Regions from separate parts of the Bacillus sp. z50 genome, predicted to be linked through region 2. Evidence: riboswitches for the same ligand, from Rfam matches in the RefSeq annotation. Region 2 holds a riboswitch; the other holds the start of a gene.
What was found. A riboswitch is a leader RNA that binds a small molecule or an ion and turns the genes downstream of it on or off. The one in region 2 is predicted to bind preQ1.

Region 1: another riboswitch for preQ1. It lies ahead of AC4G3N_RS14490 (QueT transporter family protein); the one in region 2 lies ahead of queF (preQ(1) synthase).

Annotation. Positions count from the first base shown of each region.
Region 1 covers NZ_JBZFQL010000005.1:50,747-59,845, reverse strand. The annotation lists gene AC4G3N_RS14510 (quinone oxidoreductase family protein) at 1-962, shown strand, start outside; gene AC4G3N_RS14505 (DUF368 domain-containing protein) at 1,189-1,989, shown strand; gene AC4G3N_RS14500 (DUF4352 domain-containing protein) at 2,171-2,878, shown strand; gene AC4G3N_RS14495 (ferritin-like domain-containing protein) at 2,960-3,394, opposite strand; gene AC4G3N_RS14490 (QueT transporter family protein) at 3,551-4,036, opposite strand; PreQ1 riboswitch class I at 4,044-4,088, opposite strand; gene AC4G3N_RS14485 (DoxX family membrane protein) at 4,256-4,786, opposite strand; gene nadE (NAD(+) synthase) at 5,161-5,979, shown strand; gene AC4G3N_RS14475 (GTP-binding protein) at 6,308-9,067, shown strand.
Region 2 covers NZ_JBZFQL010000001.1:337,490-346,588, reverse strand. The annotation lists gene AC4G3N_RS01545 (hypothetical protein) at 403-645, shown strand; partial or broken gene AC4G3N_RS01540 (transposase) at 1,035-1,349, opposite strand; gene AC4G3N_RS01535 (NanQ anomerase/TabA/YiaL family protein) at 1,391-1,840, opposite strand; PreQ1 riboswitch class I at 2,195-2,241, shown strand; gene queF (preQ(1) synthase) at 2,367-2,867, shown strand; gene queC (7-cyano-7-deazaguanine synthase QueC) at 2,923-3,594, shown strand; gene AC4G3N_RS01520 (VUT family protein) at 3,594-4,133, shown strand; partial or broken gene AC4G3N_RS01515 (IS3 family transposase) at 4,184-4,344, shown strand; gene AC4G3N_RS01510 (hypothetical protein) at 4,409-5,119, opposite strand; gene AC4G3N_RS01505 (FAD-dependent oxidoreductase) at 5,513-7,174, opposite strand; gene AC4G3N_RS01500 (SMI1/KNR4 family protein) at 7,719-8,474, opposite strand; gene AC4G3N_RS01495 (SMI1/KNR4 family protein) at 8,467-8,751, opposite strand.

The DNA.
Region 1 (9,099 bases), on a different contig from region 2:
CTGAGTACGGAGGACCAGAAGTATTAAAAATGGTCGAATTAGATAGGCCGAAACCTGGTCCATATGAAGTATTAATTGAAATACATGTAGTTGGTGTGAATTATGCAGATACTGCCAGACGCGAAGGCCAATATGTTGTACCAACCAAACTTCCTTTTGTGCCAGGAGCAGAAGTTGCCGGGGTTGTAGTCGAAACTGGCTCAGAAGTGACAAACGTAAACATTGGAGCAAGAGTGGTCACGCTGATTGAATCTGGAGGATATGCTGAGTATGCTGTTGCAGAGGCTCGGTCCGTAATTCTCCTGAAAGAAGAACTGGATTTAAAAGAAGCGGTCGCCCTCCCACTTCAAGGTTTGAGTGCCTACCATATTTTAAAAACAATGGGGCAATTGCAAGAGGGTGAAACCGTTCTCGTTCATGCAGCAGCTGGAGGAGTTGGGACTTTAGCAGTCCAATTGGCTAAATTAATGGGCGCCGGTAAGGTAATTGCAACTGCCAGCACGGAAGAAAAGCTGGAGCTTGCACGTTCTCTGGGAGCTGATGTATGTATCAACTATACAAAAGAGGGTTGGTATAAAGACGTGCTGGAAGCGACAAACGGCCGTGGAGTTAATGTGGCGCTCGAAATGGCTGGCGGTGATGTTTTTAAGGAGACACTGAAATGCTTAGCTACGTTCGGGAGATTGGTGATATATGGTGTCGCAAGCGGAGAACAGGCCGTGATGCACCCCTCATCCTTAATGGCGAGAAACCAGTCGGTCATTGGATTCTTTCTTCCGCAAATTATGAGAAAACCAGAATTGCTGTTGCCGAGCATGCGTGATCTCTTTTCATTCCTAGAAGAGGGAAAATTAAAATTAATAATAGGTGAAGTCCATCCGATTGAGGAAGCAGCGAAAGTACATGAGCTACTGCAATCGAGGAAAACAACAGGAAAGGTAATACTCCAGGTTCGTCGTTAAGGTGATGATATTCTCGCAAAGCATGCAGTTCTAGCATGCTTGTTTTTTATTATAATAAGAGTAAGTATAAATGTGACATTATTTGATATTGTTATATTGATATTATCTTATATCCATTTTAATGGAATAAAGAAACATCATTAAATTTGTATTATGTGCCATTGTTTTTACTAGTTCTTATTTTGTAAACTATTATAGTGAAATAAAAAAATAAGGACTGAAGATAATGGAATGGAAAAACATATATCGTGGTATGTTAATGGGAATCAGTGATTTAATTCCCGGTGTAAGTGGAGGAACCATAGCGTTTATATTAGGTATTTATGATCGCTTATTATTATCAATCAGTGGCTTTTTTAGCCGTGATTGGAGAAGGTATCTGGGCTTTTTATTGCCACTGGCAATCGGTATGGGGTTTACTATACTGACGTTTAGCCGATTGATTGATTATTTGCTAGAGCATCATCATGAACCGACACAATTCTTTTTTGTAGGGTTAATCATCGGTGTACTGCCATTTATTATAAGACAGGCAGAGGTGAAAAAACACTTTACAGGAAAGCATTTTGTGGTTGTCGTTTTGGTCGCGATCATGATGGCAGCACTAGGTTTCCTGAAGCCGAATGAATCTGTTGTTATATCTGATGTAACGCTTTTATCTGGGCTTGGATTATTCTTTTCCGGCTGGCTTGCAAGTATGGCTATGCTGCTTCCAGGTATTAGTGGCTCGTTTATATTATTGTTGCTCGGTGTTTATTCAACTGTTATTTCTGCTTTATCAGATTTAAACTTTACAATTATTATACTTGTAGGGGCTGGAGCAGTGGTTGGCTTTATTGTGAGCAGTAAAGCAATTAGCTTTTTACTGAGGGCATATCCACATATGACGTTTGCAGTCATAATGGGGTTGATTATTGGATCTATATTTGTAATCGTTCCTGGATTGCCAACAGGAATAGGTACTATACTGCTATGTTGTATAACTTTTGTGGCAGGTCTTTTGGTAACGAAAATTTTTACGAAGTAATAATTGACTAGAAAGTATAAGGATTGTCTCGGACAATCCTTTTTTATTTTGTTTCGACTGCACTGTTAAAACAATTATGTGGGATAGATAGGAAAAGGGCGTTTATGCTTAGAATATTAAGACATAAGCAAATGTATAGATTAACTACAATTTTACAATAAAAAGTATTGGAGGTTGAATCGTGCAAAAGGGACTGAGGTTTATATTTTTGGCATGTCTTATTTTAGGAGTATCAGCATGTGGAAGCGAAAAAGAAGAGACGATAAATAAGGATAATAAAAAGAATCAAACTACAGAAGATGTAAGTACGGATAATAAAGAAGGTACCGAAGATAAAGAAACAAAAAATGGCGTGGCATCAAAAGGAGAAGAGCCATCTGTATCCTCTGAGGTGTATCAAGATCGATTTACTTCTGGCAATATGGGTGTGAAAAAGATACTATATGAAAATTTAAAAATGAATGACACTAAAAATATTGAGGACGTAATCATTACGTTAGAAGGTATACAGTATGCTGAGATAACCCCATCAGAGGAAACTAAATCAAAGTTCAAAAATTTAAATGAAAGAGACAGTATCATACTTACCATGAAAATAAAGCTTGTGAACAATTTCAAACAACCATTAATATTTAAATCCATTCGTTCTTTTTTAAGAGGGAACGATAATCAAATAACCTATCTGCCAGAAACAAATCTGGAGCCGAGCCAACAAGGAGAAATTGCTGCCGGAACATCTAGTGAAAAGCTTCATGTCTTTTTAATAGACAAGGATTTGTTCTTAATTACACGAAATTTAAAATTGGAGTTTGGGCCATTCCTAAACAGTGAAGGTAAAGATTTATTTAATGGTAAAAAGACAGAATTTGAAATCCCATTACCGAAGTAATAGCTATAAAAAGAACCGTAATTCTGCTTGTCAGAATCACGGTTCTATCCCTGTGTTAAACATGTTGCAGATTGTTAAGAATTAATCAAATCTGGAGTCACTAAGAATGCGGCCAATCTCTTCCATATGGCCTGTTTCATCGGAGATAAGATCTTCTAGTTTGACAACTAATTCAGTTAAGCCTAATTCCTCAGCTTGTTTCTTGCGTGTTTCGTAGCGATCTATTGTATCTTTTTCTGCCTGATAGGCAGATTCAAGCATTACCTTAACATCAGTGGTTTGTTTAACTTCTGCTGGTGTTACAGTTGGTGTTCCACCCAATGTACTGATTTTTTCTGCAAGATATAAAGCATGTCCCTGTTCATCGGCTATTTCACCTTCAAAGAAAGGTTTCAGTGTTTGTCTGTATAAACCAGAAACCATTGCCGCATAGCTAGAATACATGATTGATGCAGCATATTCGTTTGCTAGATCTTCATTTAAACCATCTATTAATTCTTTTAATTTTTTTTCCATTCTATAATCCACTCCTTCTATATTCTATAATTCAAATGTACCCTACTTTACTACATATTAAGCATTTTTTTTGTGGCAGGATTTTGAAATGTTCAGGGAATATTTTTACATAATAAAAAGCCTGATCCGATAAAGGACCAAGCTTGGATTATTAAGTCAGATTAATTTTGAGAAATTAATACGTTTATTGAGAGCATACATAATTGGAGCACCAATTGTCATGACTGCTAATTCTCCAGCTGCGGTTGTTGCCCATGCAAACCAGAAAGGAAGTTTCAAAACAATATTTAACTCTATAGCAATTAAGAACATGGTAAAAGTAAAAACGAATGTATTAATAGCCATCCTTGCCCAAATATTGCGGACAAATCGGAAGGTTAGAATGGTGATTGTTAATGCTAGTATGGATTGGCCAACACCAAATATTAAATCATATGCACCCATTGATGAGAAAAAGAGGTTAGAGATAAATACTCCTATCACAATCCCATACATGTATTTTTTATTAAATACAATCAAGTGATTGAACATTTCAGGTACTCGAAACTGAATGTTCGAAAATGCGATTGGCTGTACGATTATAGTGACAGCAATATATAAGGCTGCCAAAACTCCATTTACAGCAAGCGTTCTAATATTCATTTTTTTCTCTCCCTTAGTTTTTTATCGTGGGATGGTTACGAACCACGTTTAGTATTTCCGAAGACACCAAATAATCATAAGCATAATAAGATGCCTAGTCAACAAAGGATTGTAGTTGGATCATGGCCAAAACATCATCGTATAGTTATGATCGACTGGCATAAATCAATAAAAGACGCCGAGAGAAATCTCGGCGTCGTCTCTTATTTAATCGTTAGTTTAATGACTTGGAGTTAATTTTTTTGTATTGATTGGTTTTATGTCATCCTTTTTGAAGATAGTTTTACGAATCCAGGGAAGAACGTAATAGTCTCCACCGAATCGGCCGGCATTTGCACCTGCTACAAGAATAACCATTCCCAGTATGATGTAGAGCGGGTTAGTAGATACTGTTCCGCCAAATAAAAACATAAAATTCATTAATAATCCAAAGAAGGCAGCTGTAGTTGTTAAGACACCAAGCAGTAACCCAAGCCCAACTAGAAATTCTCCCCATGGAATTAAGATGTTGATTAACCCTACGTTAGGAATCGCAAATTTTTCAATGAATGAACCATAAATCGGATACAGTGCCCCTCCGTCTGGCCCAGTTACAGGATTAGCAACAATATTTCCAAGGAATCCGGATGCATCAAATGCTCCGCCTTTAATTTTCTCAAATCCATGAATCATCCATTCATAACCAAGATACAGTCTTATAATCAATAATAGTCCGGAGGCATATTTATTAGTTCGTAACCAATTCATCATTTTAAATCACTCCCATATGGATTTAACTGGCTCTAATCCGCGGTTTTTAGTTCCAGTAACTTTCTATACCTTATTTATATACCATATGCTTGATAATGTGGTGCATTATCCCTGTGTTTCTTTTTTTGTACAAAAATATGTGAACCTTTTAAGTTAATACTAAAAACAACTTTACAAACGTGATATTGTTCGTTCCTTCACAAACTTTTACATAATGAACCAATTAGTGTTGTATTAGAATGAAAAATAACACTCTTAATTAAATGAGCTATTTAAAAATTTATATATAAGAGTAAAATATATTTAATGATAAAAGGTTAGAAAGAGAACATTTAAGGAAAATAATAGTATAGGTGTTTGAAGGAGGAATGGGAATGAGCTTACAATCAGTTATTATTGAAGCATTACATGTTAAACCGGAAATAAACCCTAAAGAAGAAATCAAAGACAGAGTTGGGTTCCTAAAAAGTTACTTAAAGAAGAGCGGAGCAAAAGGATTTGTTCTAGGAATCAGTGGTGGTCAGGATTCTACATTGGCAGGACGTCTGGCTCAGATGGCTGTGGAAGAACTGCGTGAGGAAGGGGTTGCGGCTAAATTTATTGCTGTCAGACTTCCATATGGAGTACAGCAAGATGAAGATGATGCTCAGCGTGCTCTGCAATTTATTAAACCAGATGAAAGTATTACTTTTAATGTCAAGTCTACTGTCGATGTCATTACAGATCAATACAAAGAAGCAACTAATGAAGCATTAACCGATTTTAATAAAGGGAATGTGAAAGCAAGGCTTCGTATGATTGCGCAATATGCCATTGGTGGACAAAATGGACTTCTGGTAATAGGTACAGACCATGCTGCTGAGGCAGTGACAGGTTTTTATACAAAATATGGAGACGGCGGAGCTGATGTTCTTCCTTTATCGGGTCTCTCTAAGCGCCAGGGCAGAGAATTGCTTAAAGAATTGGGAGCTGAGGAAAGACTTTATATGAAAGAGCCGACTGCCGATTTGCTGGATAATAAACCGCAGCAAGCTGATGAAACAGAGCTTGGCTTAAAATATGATACGATTGACGACTATTTGGAAGGCCGTAAAGTCGATGCTGAAGCTGCATTAAAAATTGAAAAACAATATTTAAAAACAGAACACAAACGTCAAATGCCTGCATCCATTCACGATAATTGGTGGAAATAACTAACCAAAAAGTAAGCCTGTGATTTTCATAATCATGGGCTTATTCTATTGTAAGGTGAAATGAATCGTGATTAAGATAACGATATACTGGTATAATTAATTGGAGAAAAATAAAAAACACGAATTGTTTTAGTTAATTTTCTGAGGGTATAGGATATAATCTATTAATATATTTATTTCAAATATGACAAATGTTCCATTTTGCTATCATATTGTATTGAAGATGAAACTTTACCGAAACCGTTTTGCAATCAAATTTTATTACACTATATAAGTTATAAACTATTCTATTGAACAAATTTGTGTGAGAGAACCAGGGAGGGGTCGTATGATGAATAATGAAAATAACTTGATTGAAAAGTCCTTATATAAAACCTTATTAACAAACGATAATGCGGCGAATCCGTTGCTTATAATAAGTGAAGAATTTTTGGCAGAACAACAAAAGGAATTGCCTGAGCTATCAACGCTTAGATTTGCTCAGGGAGAGCTTTATTTCCATTATAAAGACTATGAGACATCCATTTTTAAATGGGAAAAGGTTAGCAATGACCTGGCGCCTTGGGCTATAAAGAATATGGCGGATGCTTACTTTGCAATGGCTATGTATAAAAACGCTGAAGAGCTATATAAATCTATCGAATCAGACTCGATTATATTGAATACCGAAGTTGGATTGCAATTATTTGCTCTATATACGAAATTGGATAAAACTGAACTGGCTGATAAAACGATTAAAAAGGTAGTTAAGTTGAATCCAGATGACTCTCAAGTAACAGAAATAGCACGTTCATTCTTTGAAGAGCAACGTGATTGGAATAGTGCAGTTGAACTTGCAGTAAATGAATCCATCCGTACGGAGTCATTGCTTTGGTATGATGTTCTGCAGTCCTATATTGATCAGGGTGTAACGAAAAATATGGAACCTGGCTATTTTTACCAAGTATTACATAAGCTCTATTCCATAGATAGCGGTCAATTTGAACAACTTGCAGTATCTCTTTGGAACAGCTATAAGGGCGAACCGGCATATTTGCAATGGGTTCAGGGATTTAATGATTTACTGCAGGATCTGGAACTTGTTCATCCCGAACCATGGTCAGATTTATCTTTCTTATTTAAAGAGGGTTACTTCGAATTAATTAATGGACATAAATTATTAAAAACATTAAAGGGCTTATTACCAAGTTTATTACGTAACTGGATTCGCATAACAGATAGGAAGCATGCTCTTTTAGCTTCTTCTGCTATATTGGCATGGAACGATAATTTTCCTGGTATGATAGGTCAAATAGATATTGATCATGCAGAGAGAGTATTAATGCAGGCTGAAAATAACCGGAATGGCTTGGAGGATAGCGTTCGATTATTTGAGGAAATTGATCAATGGGCAAATCAAAATAATTTATCTGTCAGCGAAAGACAAAAATGGATTATTGATGAATTATTAGATGTAAATGTACAGCATATTATGATTGCCGGAACTAGCGGTAGCGGTAAATCTGCCTTAATTCATTCTATTTTAGGAGAAGAGTTATTTGATAAACCAACTTCATCGGCTATCATGTTTAAAAATGCCGAAGAAGAAAGCATAATGGAAGTGACAGACTCTTCGATTAATCCACTAAATTTAGAGGAACTTGAAGATAAGGTTTCAAACAGAAACTTTGTTGATAACAAGCCAAGTATCATTGAATACCATCTTCCGAGTCAATTCTTGGCCGAAAATCAAATAGCAATCATCGATACTCCCGGATTCAGTATTGCAAATAATAAAATCCAGGAAGTACGCCGTTATTTGAATATGGCAGATGGTCTTTTACTTGTATTAGATGTAAATGATCCATTTACAAACAAAGAACGCGAAATTGTTATGGCCCTTCATGAACAAGTGCCAGATCTGCCAATTCATTTCTTATTAAATAAAATGGATCTTGTTCACAATGATCAGGAGGCTATTCGTATAGTGGATGAAGCTTGGTCCAGAATCAGTCCTTACCTGCCAAATGCTACAATTTTTGCTCATTCTGCTCATTATAGAAGCAATAGGCAGCTTTCAGATTTTGCTGAATTTATTAAAATGAATCTAACAAGCAAATATAAGGAAAGCGCTCGTACTGCTAAGCTGCTTCACTTTGTACGTGAGACTATATCAAGCTTGCTGGACCAACGATTGGAAAGGGAAGAAAGCTTGATTGAATCCATTCATTGGAATGAGGACCTTTTAGCAAAACTAAATGGTGCGAAGAATCAGATGGAGGATTTGGAGAAAGAAAAAGCAGTATTGTTGCGTAAGACGTTTAAACAAAGGAAGGAAGCCATTCGCCTTGATGTGGAGGCGGCGGTACCTAAAATTCTCCGAGCCAGCAAAGATTTAATTACAGAGGACAGTGATTTCCGCAAGATTCATATAGACTTAAATGAGAAAATGAATGTACGGATTCAGGAATACCTGGAGAATACGATTTTGCCTAAGTATTTTTATTCCTTAAAGGATTGGATTACCGAAGCGGAAGTAGAGTTAAAAGAGAGTCAGGCTTATTTAAAAGAAATGGCTGAAGGCTTCAATGCCATTTATCAGGAAGAACGAATGAAAATGGAATGTGATTTCAGAGTGCTGGATGACTGGCGCAGGGATGCAAACCGAATGACGAGCGGTGTACAAATGGAGACCATTAATATACTGCTTCGCCACACACCGCAACAATTATTATTGAAGAGTGCAGGCATGTTATTCGGATCGATTGCGAATAAAAGTGTTATGTACAATAAATATACAACGTTGATTGAAACACAGGATTATACAGAGGTTGCTCAATTGATTGCAGATAAATTCCTGCTGCAATTTGATATGTTTGAAAAATCGATTACTCGAGATGTTTCAATGTTCTTTGCAGATCCGACAGAAGTAATGAATGGTGCAATGTCAGATACGAATGAGAAAATTGCTGAACATAATGGCGTACTTGAGAAGATGCGTTCTCAGCCAGAATTGTATCGTGACCCATTAAAGCTATACGAATTGCGATTACGACAATACGAATGGATTTTAATTGGCCAAAAAGAAGTTCAAACTATTTCAAGGTAAAAAAAGGTGATTCAGGATGGTGGTTAAGCCAT
Region 2 (9,099 bases):
GGGATTTTTAGCATTTCAAGATGGCTTGTCGTTCGTCAAACTTCAATATGTTCTCTCAAATCGAAGCCATTTTAAATACTCTTCGTCTTAAAAATAGGCTGTTTTCGTAAAGATTGTTGCTTTATAAAAAAGGTTGATTTATATCCATTTTATGGTACGGTTAGATTATAGTAGCTTATTGAACAAACGGGGCAGGTTAGCGAAAAAAGGACTTATATTATTTTTAAAGACATATATATAATAATGGTTTTACATACCACCGGGAAAATAAACGACATATATAAAGACATCAAGCTTGACCAAGGCATTATAATTAAGTTCAAGAAAGAATGTCCTCAAAGAGAATATATTTATACAAAATGGCTTGTAAGCTATTTTGTCGAACGATTAGGGGGTAATATGGTGAGTGAAATAGATAAACGCAACAGATTAAAGGAAGAGCCATTCAATTACCAAATAACGAAAAAAGGGACAGTGATCATCTATTACGAAGGCAAGCAAATCAAAATTGTAAAGGATGGGAAGGCTGCGCAACTTATAGAAAAATTAAATGCAGCAGAAGATATAATGGAAGTACAGCTTTTATTAGCTAAAATTACAGGGAACTTTAAACACGGCAACGAAAAAAACGGTAAAAATAAATAAACAAATTCATTCCTCGGAGATTTGGCTATAAAAGACGCTGCTAGAAATTTATAAATAAGGATCTTTTATATATCAATGTTGATTATACAAAGACAGGATGGCAGTGAAAGACGGGCGATTCCTGCCCGAGCAGTGGGACAGGTTAGATCCCAAATTATTAAACAGTGGCGTTCATCCTAGAAAGATTAATGCTTTTTTGTGGTTGAATATCTTGTTGAAGTAAAGGGGCAGGTTCGTATTATATAGTTCAGCCAGAACTTTCTGGTTGAACTTTTTTCATTTGAATTTAATCTATCAGTGGCCAGGGTAGAACGTAAGGGGCAGTGGGACAAATGATCCCGTCCGCTAAACTGTTCACCCCCTACTTGTAGAAATATGTTTGAGGCTGGTTCATCTCTACCTCCACGCTTCTTAGCCTTTCTATCAATTACTTCTCGGCCTTTGAAAGACTCTTTGAAAAAGGTCTCATCGCTTTCGATAATTCCTTTTAAAGTTTGAAATCCCAATGAACGAAGGGCAAAAAGCACCTTATGTCGCCAGTAAAATGCGGTAGACAAATGGATTTTTAGTCTTTTGGCAATCTTCGGCAAGGTGTAACCCTCAACTATTAAATGAAAGAAAGTAGACCACTTTCCAAGATAACGAGTGCCAGATATAGGAGTGTTAGTTAGGTCGTTGAAAAACTTTCCGCAATCACGACAAAGATTAAGAGAGGCAAAATCATGAATTGATTTTGCCTCTTCCATTAATCACACAATACTTTTACTACTGCTTTTTTTACAGTTTGCGGTTGTTGCACACAAACACCTGGCATATGAGCATCTTGGGGCATAAACACAGCAAAACATCCTTCTTTCACGATAAGATGATTACCCTCGCCATTCAAGAACATAACATCATTTTCTTTTTGTTCCTCTACGACTTCTGTATCTTCCTTATTTGTATAAACCATTCTTTCCTCGCCTTTAATGACGTATTGGATATCCGTATATGAGTAATGAGCTTCCAGGCGACAGTCTTCAATGAGCTTTGTTTCATACTCTTGAATCATTACGAAGACCTTGTCATTTTCAATTTCATACTTTCCTACCGGCAAGGCTTGCAAATCATTTTCCATTAAAAAAGCGAAGGCTTTCTTTAATCTAGGATGCACTCCATCATATAATGGAGCATTTGATAACTGATCGATAATCATATATGTTTCCTCCGATACGTAATATAAGTATATAAAATAGTAACATAACCAGTAATAGCGATACAAGAACTTGTATACAAGTCTGGTTCGTATGATATGAAAAACCGAAGGAGAAAGAAATAATTGAGTTTGATTAATAAACCATCAAACCTTTAGATAATAGTCATCTGGCCATTTATTTGTGTAAAATTGCCAAAATACTTTTATCGTCTAACTTGTGTTTATCATTTTTAGCTCAGCTCCATATTTTATGAAACACCCGTGATTCAACTTACATCTGTTAACTTTTTTCCTTTTATAACCATTATCGGGTGTGATATGATAAGATGTAATTAAAATAATATCTGAAGATTTTCAGGAGAGGTTCATAGCGGATACCCTCTATAAAAAACTATGGATACATGTCATTCTCGCCATGTCCATATATTGGACGTGGCTTTTTTGACTTTCTAAGTAGTTATTTTTATAGAAAAAGAGTATGGCCCTCCTTGGAATGATTAGATATCTAATTCAAGGAGGGTTATTTATGTCTGGTCGACAACAAACAGAAGGATTAGAGGATTTAACGTTATTGGGAAATCAAAATGTGAAGTATGCATTTAATTATGCACCTGAAGTATTAGAGTCTGTAGATAATTTACATTCAGACCGTGATTACTTTGTTAAGTTTAATTGCCCTGAGTTTACAAGTCTTTGCCCAATTACGCAGCAACCGGATTTTGCGACCATGTATATTTCGTATATTCCAAATAAAAAAATTGTAGAAAGTAAGTCACTAAAATTATATTTATTTAGTTTCCGCAATCATGGAGACTTCCACGAAGACTGTGTCAATATCATTATGAATGACTTAATTAAACTGCTGGATCCTCGTTATATCGAGGTATGGGGCAAATTTACTCCACGCGGGGGTATATCAATCGACCCTTGGTGTAACTATGGCCGTGCAGGTACGAAATATGAAGAAATCGCAAATCATCGCTTAATGAATCACGATTTATATCCCGAAAAAATTGATAATCGCTAACTGAGTGTTACCACAATTCGTTAAAATCCTTTTATCTTGGGAGGGGGGAAAGATCATGAAGCAAGAAAAAGCATTAGTCGTGTTTAGCGGCGGACAAGATAGTACGACATGCTTGTTCTGGGCAATGAAAAATTTTGGAGAGGTAGAGGTTGTGACATTTAATTATGGGCAACGACATGCATTAGAAATTGAATGTGCAAAACAAATCGCTAATGAATTAAACGTCCATCATCATATTTTAGATATGTCATTACTTAATCAACTTGCTCCGAATGCATTAACACGCGCTGATATTGAGGTGAAGGATGGTGCGGAAGGAGAGTTGCCATCAACGTTTGTACCGGGTCGCAATTTATTATTTTTATCTTTTGCAGGTGTATTAGCGAGACAAATTGGTGCAAAGCATATTATTACAGGTGTTTGTGAAACAGATTTTAGCGGATATCCAGATTGTCGTGATATTTTTATAAAATCATTTAATGTCACAATCAATTTATCAATGGAAGAAGCCTTTGTTATACACACACCTTTAATGTGGTTGAACAAAGCAGAAACATGGTCCTTAGCAGATGAATTAGGTGCATTTGATTTTGTGAAAGAAAAGACCTTAACGTGTTATCACGGTATTAAAGCGGACGGCTGTGGTGAATGTCCCGCTTGTAAGCTGCGTCTGCAAGGAATGCACACATATTTACATACCAAACAGCATATAGGAGGATCAATATGATACGCATTCTATTCTATTTAGTATCAATTGTAACGGCAAATGTACTGACAGCGCGCTTTGCTCCATTAGAATTTTGGATATTCATTATTCCAATGGGATCGTTCTTAATTGGTGCAACCTTTATCTTCCGTGATTTGGTTCAAAATAAACTTGGTCGTAAGAGGACCTATGGTTTTATTTTCTTAGCTTTAGTATTATCAGCAACTGCATCTTATTTATTAGGAGATACTCTAATTATCGTCGCAGCCTCTGCGCTATCATTCTTAATCGCAGAAACAACAGATACAGAAATTTATACACGTTTAAAACTTCCGATGGCTTGGCGTGTCTTTTATAGTGGAATGGTTGGTGGTTTATTAGATTCAGTTGTGTTCGTCATTGTAGGACTAAGCCCATTAGGAGCTGGATATATTCCTTGGTCAGCTGTACCAGCTGCAATTATTGGTCAGATTATCGTGAAAACGGTTATGCAAATGATTGGTGCATATCTATTAGGGCAAGGGTTGTCTTATAAAGAAAAATATCTGGCGAAAGTATAAAAAAGTACAATAAACAAAAAGAACTATCAAATGGCTTTTCCGATACGGTTAAGGGCTTATTGAAGTCCGAGCTTCTTTTTCTCCGGGAATTTAAGAGTTTGGAGTATTTTGAGAAAGAAATGGCGGACTATATCCATTATTACAATCACAAAAACAAATGAAGGCGAAATTAAAAGACCTGAGTCCAGTTGAATACAGAACTCAGGTCTTGAAGCAGCCTAATTATATATGTCTAAATTTCTTGAATCAGATCACACGGGAACCGCTTTTATTTCTTAATGTTTACAGGAAATCACTTTTACACTTTTGACTTTTCCTTTTACCGCTTCTGGCAGATATTCATACGTTTCAAATGGCTTTGGTTGGCCTTTTTTCAAGCTGTCCGCATAGCCTGACAAGACTGCGACCATTTGGTTATTTTCATCTAGTAAAACGGCTGCATAGGATGCATCAAACTCTTCATCTGTCGAATTCACAAGTTTGCCTGTTACTGTGTACATTTTGTACTCATCTTCTTTTAATACAGGGTTTTCCACATTAACACCGACATATTCCTCAGATGCCTTGTCATACTCAGGCACGCAATACACTTTGGCGATGTTCTCTTGTTTGATAGGTTCTTCAATAAAGAGGGTATTCGAAATATAGGTTTTCTCCCCTGGATTGACAATGTGCGGGTAACTGCTTCCGCCCATTTGGGCACCTAATACATTTCCGTCTTTGTCTTCTGCCGCTAAGTCAGAAGAATACAACACTGCTGGGATGTTGCTGGTATTTTCCAGTTCGGCATAGTAGTAAATGGTCGTGTCATCACCGGTTTCGATATAATATTTTTCTTGGGTGAATTCCAAGTTGACTTCCTGCTGATCGTTTTCTTGAACGTTAGTGGTGGTAGAAGTTGTTTCATTGTTTGTGTCTTTTGTTGCGTTCGAACAAGCCGTCAACAACAACGCTCCAAACATAATAATGAAAAATCGCTTCATCACTGTTGTGCACTCCTTTGGTGAAATTAGGATCTTATTGTAGCATGGAAGGGAAAGGTATTTTACTGTAATTTCCATTTACAAATAATTACCAGTTAGAAGCGTTGCATTAATGAAGAACGAAGGTGGAGAACAACATGAATAATTTTTTTGAGAACTGGCATATGAATTTCCAAAGAATCTAAAAAACGTGAATGAAGCACTGAGTAAAAAAGAAAAAGTATCTGGTTGTTCTTTTTGTCTGTATTACCATGGAACGGTCTTTAGTATGGTTAATCATTTTAAAAATGGAGGTATTTTCTCCTTTTGTATAAAAGAAAAGAGATATTAATAGAAATAACAAAAGCATAAGAACTTTAGTTGTTCAAATGCTTTTGTCTGGGTTTAAAAAGTCTCTTATTTTTTATCCTTACAGTGCATGGAAGCTACATAACCAAAGGTCATACCCGGTCCCAATGTTGCTCCTGGCCCAGGATAAGAATGACCCATAATGGATGATGAACAGTTACCACAAGCGTATACATTATCAAATACTGTACCGTCTTCTTTAACAACTCTTGCTAATTCGTCCGTAACTACCCCGCCTTTAGTGCCGATATCCCCTGGGTAGACTTTCATTGCATAGTAGGGAGCCTCATTGATTTCAAGTAAATTTGGATTTGGCAAAGAAGGATCCCCGTAATATCGATCATGTGGTGTTTCTCCTCTATGGAAATCTAAATCTTTTCCGTTTCGTGCAAATTCATTGAATCTGTTCATTGTTTTAACTAAATTTCCTTGTGGAATATTTAATTTGTTTTCTAATTCTTCGACTGTATTTCCTTTCAAAACAACACCATTCTCATAGTATGCTTGAGGGAAATCTTGCCCGGGGAATAGGCCAGTAAATATATATCTTTTCTTGGCTCTTGCATCTAAAATAATCCAGGAAGTGATGGCTTTACCGTCTGTTTTTTCATTATGTTCATACATTTTATCAACGAATTCATGATATGGAGTCGGTTCATTAATATATCGATTTCCGTCTTGGTCAACGATAATCATATTCGGCAAGCCTCTATCCGCTACTAAGAAAAATGGCATACCCAAATGATTAATGACAGTAGGTGCACCCCAAACTCTGTCCATTAAACCAAACTTCGCATTCAATTTTGCGAAAGGCTCAATAATATCACCAGTTTGACCTTTTGGTGAGCTTGTCCAACTCACATCTTGTGGACTTGGAAGATATTTATCTCTCTTTTCTTGATCCCGAGAAAATCCACCTGATCCAAAAATTAAGCCTTTATTGATTTTGATTGTTACTTGTTTACCGTTTTTGTTTACGATTAGGCCTGTTACTTTATCGTTTTCGTAAATAAAATCAACAAATGGTGAATCAAGCCAAATTTCACCGTTTAAATCTTTGTAAGTTAGAGCCAATCGAGCTATTAAAGCTCTACCTAATGCGGCATAATCTTTTTTGAATAATTTATGCTTAATTAATCGCCATCCAATTGTTAAAGAAGCTCTTTTTCCTGCCCAGGACCTGGTGATCATATTCACTTTAACGAAATCCTGTCCTGTCATAACGAAACCTTTTGTATCCATAGCAGGAGGGAGAAGCTTGCTCTTCCAATCTTCTAATTTATTTAAATCAATTACTTTGGGCTCGATCGACCGGCCGATCCCTTTTCCACCCGGATGTGTCGGGTAATAGTCAGAGTAATTATTTGCATAGGAGAATCTCATATGTGGGCTTAAATTATGCATATAATCCAGCATTTCGATCCCTTTTTTCAAATAGGTTTCTTTAATTGTATCACTTACTAAATCACCTACAGTGGAATCTAAATATAATTTAGCCTCTTCAAAACTATCGGCTACACCAGCCTCAACTAAATATCTGTTATTCGGAACCCATACACCGCCGCCTGATAAAGCAGAAGCTCCTCCAAAATGCTTTTCCTTTTCAATTAGCAGTGTACTTAATCCCTCTTTTTTTGCAGTAATGGCGGCAGAAAAACCTGTTGCTCCAGAACCGACTACTACTACATCATATTCGTAATCCCAACCCATTAAAAAATCCCCCTTTGAGTAGTATCTGCGCAAAATAACAAAACCCCTAAATAGAAACCGTTAAATATTCAGACAATTAAATTTTACAGTATTTAGAACAGATTATACAATAATATTTGGAAATATTTATTAAATATCAATCAGTAGAAGGACTGAATTGACCCATACTTAATAAATGAGATAAGCATAGAGAGTGAAACGAGAGTTTATTGTAGAAAAATATATAATGTTACACCTGGTATTTAAGAATAATTTAACGAACAATGCCATTCCAATAGGGTGGAAGGTTAGTTTACCAATGGATGCTCAAAAGAAAATAATAGTTGTTATTGAGTTGGCACTTTGAAAATTACAAAATGGTAGATAAATAAGAATTGATGAAGATTAGATAAAGGAGGATCTCTGGATATGTTTTATCGTCTAGATATGTGAAGGGAAATAATCCAAAATAATCAGATCCCGATCAACTTTAGAGGTCAGGATCTTTTTATAGGTTAGAGTGCTCTAATTAGTACACTGTAATTTTTTCTTTTCTTAAAAAAGCTTATATTATCTTAACTTCTACCCAAGCATCGGTAAGAGGGATTCCCCCCAATGTTGCCTCTTTAAAGAATTGTTCTATTGAATCGAATGACTGATCTGCACCAGTGAGACTTTCCAATATCCATTTATTATCTTTCTGTATAACATGGTAGCTATTGTCTTTATACATAAAGCTGGATACGACATTGTAACCATAATCAGTATTTTCTCTTACCATTTCCATCTTTAAATCTTCTATAGAGTAATTAATTTTTTCTGTAATCATATCAGCATAGCTTCTCACATCAGAATCTGTATCATTTTTAAATAGTTCAATGAATTTCTTTAAGGTATCTTCACTAAATTGGTAAGTATAATCATTCCAAATTTTATTAGCTATAGAGATCCTTAAATCATCATCAGGATGTTCGCTCAATTGTAATAACTTTTCGCCATACCAATCTAAATCTGCTTCCTCATCAATAGTATCAAATTGGATAATTTCAGAAAGTGTTTCAGCATCATCTTGTTCGATTAACGATTCAAAGTCTTCCTTACTATATGTCACAATAGAATAGTCTTCGTCATCTGGTAATTCTATTTCCACTACATATAAGTTTTCTAGAAAATCGTCAAAGTTTCTAGCGAGTGTTATTACTTGTGAAATCTCATCATTATTATCTACGTACACAATTGGCGGATTTGAAGAAGTATGCCGATAATCAAAGGCCAGCCAGTAATGACCATCACCATTAAACAAAACAAGGCCTTTAGGCATTTTCCCATTCTTCTATTAATTCTTCACTATCTAGTATTCCTCCATTTTTGCCAATTCCATCGAGGTATTCTACTTCTATGAATAAATCGTCAAATACTTCATGCTTGGGAGCGGGATGAGCATTGTAGATGATACTCCCGCCGTTTTGATCTTTTAATAATTTTATGTAGGATTCTGGAAGTTTAACACCCAGCTTTTTTTCGGCCATTTCAATAATTGAATCAGTGACCGGTAGTGGTTTGTAACCTACATCTTTATCCCATATGCTGCTTTTCAAAATCTCTTCACCTAATTTCATATAAATTATTGCTCAATATATAATTCTACAAAGTTCCATTTAATCCTTTACATATATTGGTTGATGGATAATCTTTTGTGTGACTTTAAATAAAATTTGTTTTTAAGAAAAAATGAAAGGAGTATAGAGGAAATGTTGACTAGTGGGCACTCAAATAGGGTGCCTTTTATTTGGTTTTACAGCACGAATTATATAGTTTTGCATATTTTCTATGGAGTATCTAGTTGCTTTTATGATAACTAGTAGAAATATAATCAGTAATAGAGAAGCTGATAAAAACATACTTTATATCGGCTTACAGATAATACCTTCCCAATATAGCAAAAG